Linked DNA regions of Aliamphritea hakodatensis. The protein of the gene in region 1 interacts with the protein of each later gene in a pairwise test. Links are inferred from orthologs where the notes say so. Each region holds a gene or a part of one and is shown on either strand. Other genes may lie near its edges.

Evidence for each region.
Region 2: the proteins of PCI15_RS15565 (region 1) and grxD interact in binary tests that used the Escherichia coli proteins (3 or more experiments, as listed by UniProt). The link is inferred for Aliamphritea hakodatensis from one-to-one orthologs.

The regions. Positions count from the first base shown.
Region 1 is NZ_AP025281.1:3,372,830-3,375,889, forward strand. The notes cover bases 122-2,856. They hold PCI15_RS15565 (BolA family protein), read right to left. Parts: upstream 1,779-2,856; coding sequence 1,464-1,778; downstream 122-1,463. Other genes in these bases: PCI15_RS15555 (ABC transporter ATP-binding protein), read right to left, coding at 122-944; PCI15_RS15560 (HP1242/YdcH family protein), read right to left, coding at 1,050-1,295; PCI15_RS15570 (DUF3422 family protein), read right to left, coding at 1,788-2,856. In the rest of the region: more of PCI15_RS15555, read right to left, coding at 1-121; more of PCI15_RS15570, read right to left, coding at 2,857-3,060. UniProt on the Escherichia coli protein: Transcriptional regulator that plays an important role in general stress response. Has many effects on cell morphology, cell growth and cell division. Acts by regulating the transcription of many genes, including dacA (PBP-5), dacC (PBP-6), ampC and mreB.
Region 2 is NZ_AP025281.1:3,839,584-3,842,891, reverse strand. What follows is about bases 222-3,204. They hold grxD (Grx4 family monothiol glutaredoxin), read left to right. Parts: upstream 222-1,538; coding sequence 1,539-1,871; downstream 1,872-3,204. Other genes in these bases: PCI15_RS17535 (multidrug effflux MFS transporter), read left to right, coding at 2,875-3,204; PCI15_RS17540 (peroxiredoxin), read left to right, coding at 2,029-2,631; PCI15_RS17550 (aspartate aminotransferase family protein), read right to left, coding at 222-1,215. In the rest of the region: more of PCI15_RS17550, read right to left, coding at 31-221; more of PCI15_RS17535, read left to right, coding at 3,205-3,308. UniProt on the Escherichia coli protein: Monothiol glutaredoxin involved in the biogenesis of iron-sulfur clusters.

The DNA.
Region 1 (3,060 bases):
AACAGTTCCTGCACCGGCCCCATCATGAACCACAGGTAACCAAACACGGCCATCATTTCGCCGATACTCAGGTCGGAGAACACCACCATCAGCATGGACAGGGCACGGAATAAATCGAACCCCACCAGGAACACCATAAAGCTGAACCGGCCAGCCGCCTCGCTGCGCCAGCCAAAGGCAACGGAACGGTCCCGGACCTCGGCGGCCTGATCCTGTAAGCGCTGCAGATAATGTTTTTCACGGTTGGCAGCACGGATCTGGTAAATCCCTTCCAGGACTTCAATCAGGGAACTCTGAAATGCTCCGTAGGCGGCGTTTTCATCCTTCTTCAGTTCTTTAACCCGTTTGCCCAGCACCATGGTGAAGTACACAACGATAGGATTCAGCAGCAGAATAAACAGTGCCAGTTGCCAGTGCATCCACAGCAGCACCACTGCGGTGCCGGCAATGGTCAGCCCTGCCAGCAGCAGCTTGCTCAGAGACGTACCGACAAACTGATCAATGGTATCCAGATCTACCACAAAGTGATTGCTGACTTTACCGCTGCCCAGGGTTTCGTATTTCGCCATGGAGATACGTTTAAGTTTTTGCAGCAGCCCCTGCCGGATACGGAACACCACTTCTTTGGAAATGTGGGTAAACTGCCTGCCCTGCCAGACGTTCAGCACCAGCGCGATACAGCGCAGGATGATGGTCAGCACCAGTATCGCGGTGATGTAGAGTATTGCCCCCTGCCAGGATGCAGGGAACAGTTGCTGACAGATTTCCACCAGGGTTGCCGGCTGCCCCAGCAAGACTTCATCGACCAGTAATGGCATCAGCAGGGGTAAAGGTACGCTGGCAATGGTGGCCACCAGCGCAATCAGATTAGCCTTTATCAGTTCCGGCTTATATTCACGGGCGATGGAAAAAATGTAGCGCCAGTTGTAACCGCTTGAATGCATTAATAATCCTACAAAAAAATATAACCGTTACTGACACTATAAATATAAAAAAACCCGCAATAAAGCGGGTTTGATAACGAAATCAGAATTCGGCGTATTTGGTTATCAGGCCGGCTCAGCCGTCAGCATCGCAAACAGCTGATCTTTCAGGTGCAGACGTTTGGCTTTACGGGCATTTTCTGTGTCGCTACAGACCGGCTCAGTGAGTGTCTCCATACGTTCCACCTCCTTGGTGACGTCATGATACTCATCAAACAGCCGTGAAAAGTGTGCGTTTGATATCTTTAAATCGTGGATACGCTGGCGATATTCCGGCAGTTCGTGGATCAGATCGTGGTGCTCAATGCTCATCTTCGTTCCCTTAACAGATGCTTTTGATGACTTAACTATCGCGCTGCCGGTAAAGAAAAACATTGATGTTCATCAACAATAGATGCACCTTTTCTTATCAATCTCTAAGTAAGAACTGAGACACAAAAAAAGCGCTGTGGCCGGGGCCGGAGCGCTTGTTTCTGAGGCTTACTTAGAGCCGCCCATGCAGTTAGGAGACAATGGAATCTCACCGTTTTTATCAGTCCATTCCTGTCGGGTATACAGATGCATGGAGAATGCATGGATCGGATTGTTCATCAGGCTGTCCACTGCTTTATAGACCGCCTGATGACGGGCAACCAGTCGTTTGCCGGTAAAGTCGTCAGAGACGATTGCCACTTTAAAATGGCTGTCGGTTGCCGGGCCGCTGTGCATGTGGCTTTCATTTTCAATATACAGCTGGTCCACAGCCAGTGAATCACGCAGCATGGACTCAATCTGTGCAGCAATTGTTTGTGTCATTTCACACCTTTACCCATGACCTGACCGGGAATCCGGATCATCAGCCAGTTTATTAAATTTCGAATGAATACGCCGGGTCAGCCAGGCAACCACAATGATCACCAGCGGCATGGAGATCCCCAGCGCCAGACTTTTATCGAATGAGATGCCCTGATCGTAGAGCACCCCAAGAAATATTTTCACCAGCCCGATGGTGTAATAACTGATCGCCGCAACCGATAACCCTTCTACGGTGTGTTGCATCATCAGCTGGATTTTTGAGCGCCGGTCCATGGAGCTGAGCAGTTCCTGATTCTGCCCCTGAATCGACAGATCCACCTGGGTACGCAGCATATCACTGACCCGGTCGATCCGGCGGGACAAGTCTTCCAGACGGGCGGCGACCGATTCACAGGTTTTAACCGCAGGGCCAACCCGCCGGCCGATGAATTCCTGCAAGGTCAGGTGGCCGGACACTTCGTCTTCCCGCAGTTCATCAATGTTATTAAACATGATGGCCTGATAAGCCAGGGTGGCATTAAAGCGGAAAGTAGACTGCGCCCGGTAGGCTTCAACCTGCGAGGCAATGTCCGTCAGCCGGCCAAGCAAATGCTGGGCATCTTCAAAACCTTCCTGCTGCTCCCCCTGCGCCAGGGTCTGGGTCAGCTCTGCCAGCTGCAAATCCATCTGCCGCAGTTGCGGGCTGATTGAACGGGCCAGCGGCAGGCCAAGAAGGGTCATTAAACGGTAGGTTTCAATTTCCACCAGACGCTGTACCAGACGGCCTAACTGGCTGGCACTCATCTCCCGGTTATAGACCAGAAAACGGCCGTAACCGTCATCGTGCAGCTGATAGGTGGTCCAGACCTGTACCGCCCCCTGTGAGGGCTGGCTGCCAATCAGACGCATGTCGTCGAAGTATTGCTTAACCTGCGGAATATCCGGTTCGCCGGATTCCGCTACATCCAGTACGGTGACGTGAAAGGCGGTAATGATCTGCCCTTCCAGCCCGGCCAGCCAGGCTTCCGGTAAGCCACCCACACAACTGTGGGCAAAGGGTGCTTCGGCATCATCACAACGGCTGGTAAAGGTGTAGGCTATAAACTCAAGGTGCTTTTCACGGCGCATTTGCAAGCCGTTCAGGTCCATCTGAAAAAAAGCGACGTCCTGATCCGGTGGCGCAACCCCGTAGTTTTCACACAGGCTGAGTAAATGCTGATACTGGGATTTTTTCTGCGACTCGTCGCACATGATCACCAGATGGCTGATCCGTGCCGGTGCATCTATCACCCGGAAAGGCCGG
Region 2 (3,308 bases), 470 kb from region 1 along the record:
TTAATTTCGTTAATGAATCAGAGCTGGCGGTTATTCGTCAGCCATATAAACCTTGATGATGCGCGATACAGTGTTTACCAGCAGTTTGGCTTCGCTGTCGGTCATCGTCAGAGGCGGTAACAGACGTACCACTTTACCGCCACCGGTAATGTTCAGCAGTACACCTTTTACCTTCGCAAGCACTGCCAGTTCGGAACCGGCTTCGCTCAGTTCAATGGCAATCATCATGCCTTTGTTACGTACTTCCTTAACGCTTTCAGAACCGCCCAGCTGATCGCGGAAACCGTCGGCAATCTGGTCGCCCAGTTCCGCAGCCCGCTGGTCCAGCTTGTCATTGGTGATGGTATCGACCACCGCCAGTGCTGCGGCACAGCAAAGCGGGTTGCCACCGTATGTGGAGCCGTGGGTACCCGGAATCAGGATCTCAGCCGCTTTACCACGGGCCAGACAGGCACCGATCGGCACACCGTTACCCAGACCTTTAGCTGTGGTCACCACATCAGGAAGAATATTGTTTTGCTGGTACGCAAAGTAGCTGCCGGTACGGCCGTTGCCGGTCTGAACTTCATCCAGCATCAGCAGCCAGTCGTGTTCGTCGCAGATATCCCGCAACTGGTTCAGGTAATCATCAGCGGGGATAACCACGCCGCCTTCACCCTGAATCGGTTCAACCAGAATTGCTACAACGTTCGGGTTGTTGGCAGCAATCTTACGCACAGCGTCAACGTCATTGAACGGTGCCCGGACAAAACCGCTGACCAGTGGCTCAAAGCCAGCCTGGACTGCACGGTTACCGGTGGCGCTCAGAGTCGCCATCGTACGGCCATGGAAAGAACCGTCCATGACGATTGTGACCGGCTGATCGATGCCTTTACCGTGACCGTAGCGACGGGCCAGTTTAATGGCCGCTTCGTTAGCTTCTGCACCGGAGTTACCGAAGAAGACGCTGTCCATGCCGGAGATCTGGGTCAGACGGCGGGCCAGACGTTCCTGGTTCGGAATGGTGTACAGGTTTGAGGTATGAATAAGCTGGCTGGCCTGTTCGCTGATCGCGGTGGTAACCGCCGGGTGCGCGTGACCCAGACCGCAAACGGCAATGCCGCTCAGCGCGTCCAGATACTTGTGGCCATCGGTATCATACAGCCAGGAACCTTCGCCGTGATCAAAGGCGACGGACAGGCGTGCATAAGTGTTCATTATGGGCTGTGTAGACATAAAGTCCCTCTCTGCAACATGGACCCATCGCCAATAAAGAAGAAGTCTCGGCGTGGAAAAAACGCAAAAGTCTATTCAATCGACGCAAGTTTAGCAATCTTTGCCGTAATTTATCTGTTAATGAGGCTGTTTCGGACTTGAATTTATTGATCCGTGTCACAATGATTTATAAAGACAGGGATTAGCATAGACAGCTGCTCATTCGGGCAGACAGGCGGCCGAATATTTCTTGAGTAAATCACTCGGGTTTATGCTAGGCTTGCGTTTTTTTTAACGCCCCCGCAGAAACGGGCGAAAGTTTTGACAGGTTTAAAGGTGTACTTATGAGCGTCGTTGATACCATTAAAGAGCAGATCGAATCCAATGATATTCTGCTGTACATGAAGGGCACGCCCCGTTTCCCGCAGTGTGGCTTTTCTTCCCGCACAGTTGAAGCGGTGATGGAGTGCGGCGAGCGCTTTGCGTTTGTGAACATTCTGGAAAATCCGGAAATCCGCTCTGAGCTGCCAAAATACGCTAACTGGCCAACCTTCCCGCAACTGTGGGTAAAAGGTGAGCTGATCGGTGGCTGCGACATCGTTGCTGAAATGGCGGCAAGCGGCGAGCTGAAAGAACTGATTGCTGAAGCGGCTGCGGGTCAGGCTGAAAGCGAATAAGTCATAGTTGGATCAGCAGGCTGGTAATTAATATTCTTTATCGTTTTTATTGACGCGTTTAATTAGTCTAATAAGAACTATCTGCTATGCTGATCCGCACTTAATTTGTGCGCGGGAAACCGCTGTATTCTTTAATTCATTTAAGAGAGAACTAAACATGGCCGTATTAGTAGGTAAGAACGCTCCGGACTTTACAGCACCAGCCGTACTGGGCAACGGTGAAATCGTTGATGCTTTTACACTGTCTGAAGCAACTAAGGGCAAGAAAGCTGTAGTATTCTTCTACCCACTGGACTTCACTTTCGTATGTCCTTCTGAGCTGCTGGCTTTCGATCACCGTATCGAAGAATTTGCTAAGCGTGGCGTTGAAGTAATCGGTGTTTCTATCGACTCTCACTTCTCTCACAACGCATGGCGTAACACCCCTGTAGAGCAGGGTGGTATTGGTCCGGTTAAATACACGCTGGTTGCCGACATGACTCACAGCATCTGCAAAGACTACGACGTTGAGTCTGAAGGCGGCGTTGCTTTCCGTGGTTCTTTCCTGATCGACGAAGACGGTCTGGTACGTCACCAGGTTGTTAACGATCTGCCACTGGGCCGTAACGTTGACGAAATGCTGCGTATGGTTGACGCGCTGGCGTTCCACCAGAAGAACGGTGAAGTTTGCCCTGCAGGCTGGAGCGAAGGTGACGAAGGTATGGTTGCATCTCCTGAAGGTGTTGCAAGCTACCTGTCTGACAACGCTGACAAGCTGTAAGATTTAAGTATCTTAAAAAACCGCCTTCATGGCGGTTTTTTTGTGGCTGCCGTTCAGTGCCTGCGGTGTCGGCTGTATGTAAAAAATGCATGTGCTACATAGCGAATTAGAATGACCGGTTTTGTGCTGCTTGCGGTATGATAGCCGGTCTTTTCGTGTTTGCTGTCCGGGCTGTTCTGCCCCGGTGCTGTTGCTGATACTTTTCTTAATAACTTCATTAATGAATGAATGACGGGATGTCCTGTGCCGAATAAGTCTTTTGCGGGCGAAATGCCGTTCGCTGAATTTGTTACCCTGATGGCTATGATGATGTCATTGGTTGCCCTTGCTATTGATGCCATGTTACCGGCGCTGGCGCTGATGGGAGACGCGCTTCAGGTGACCGATGCGAATGATGTGCAACTGGTGGTTTCCGTCCTGTTTCTTGGCATGGCTGTGGGGCAGCTGTGTTATGGCCCCGCTTCGGACAGTTTTGGCCGCCGGCCGGTGATGTATGTGGGCTATGCACTCTTTATTGCTGGCGGGGTTTTGAGCATCGCCGCGCAGGATCTCGATGTGATGCTGCTTGGGCGGTTTTTACAGGGGTTTGGGCTGGCAGCCCCCAAGATACTCACGGTGGCGATTGTCCGGGATCAGTTTGCCGGACGTGAAATGGCCCGGGTGATGTCCTTTATTAT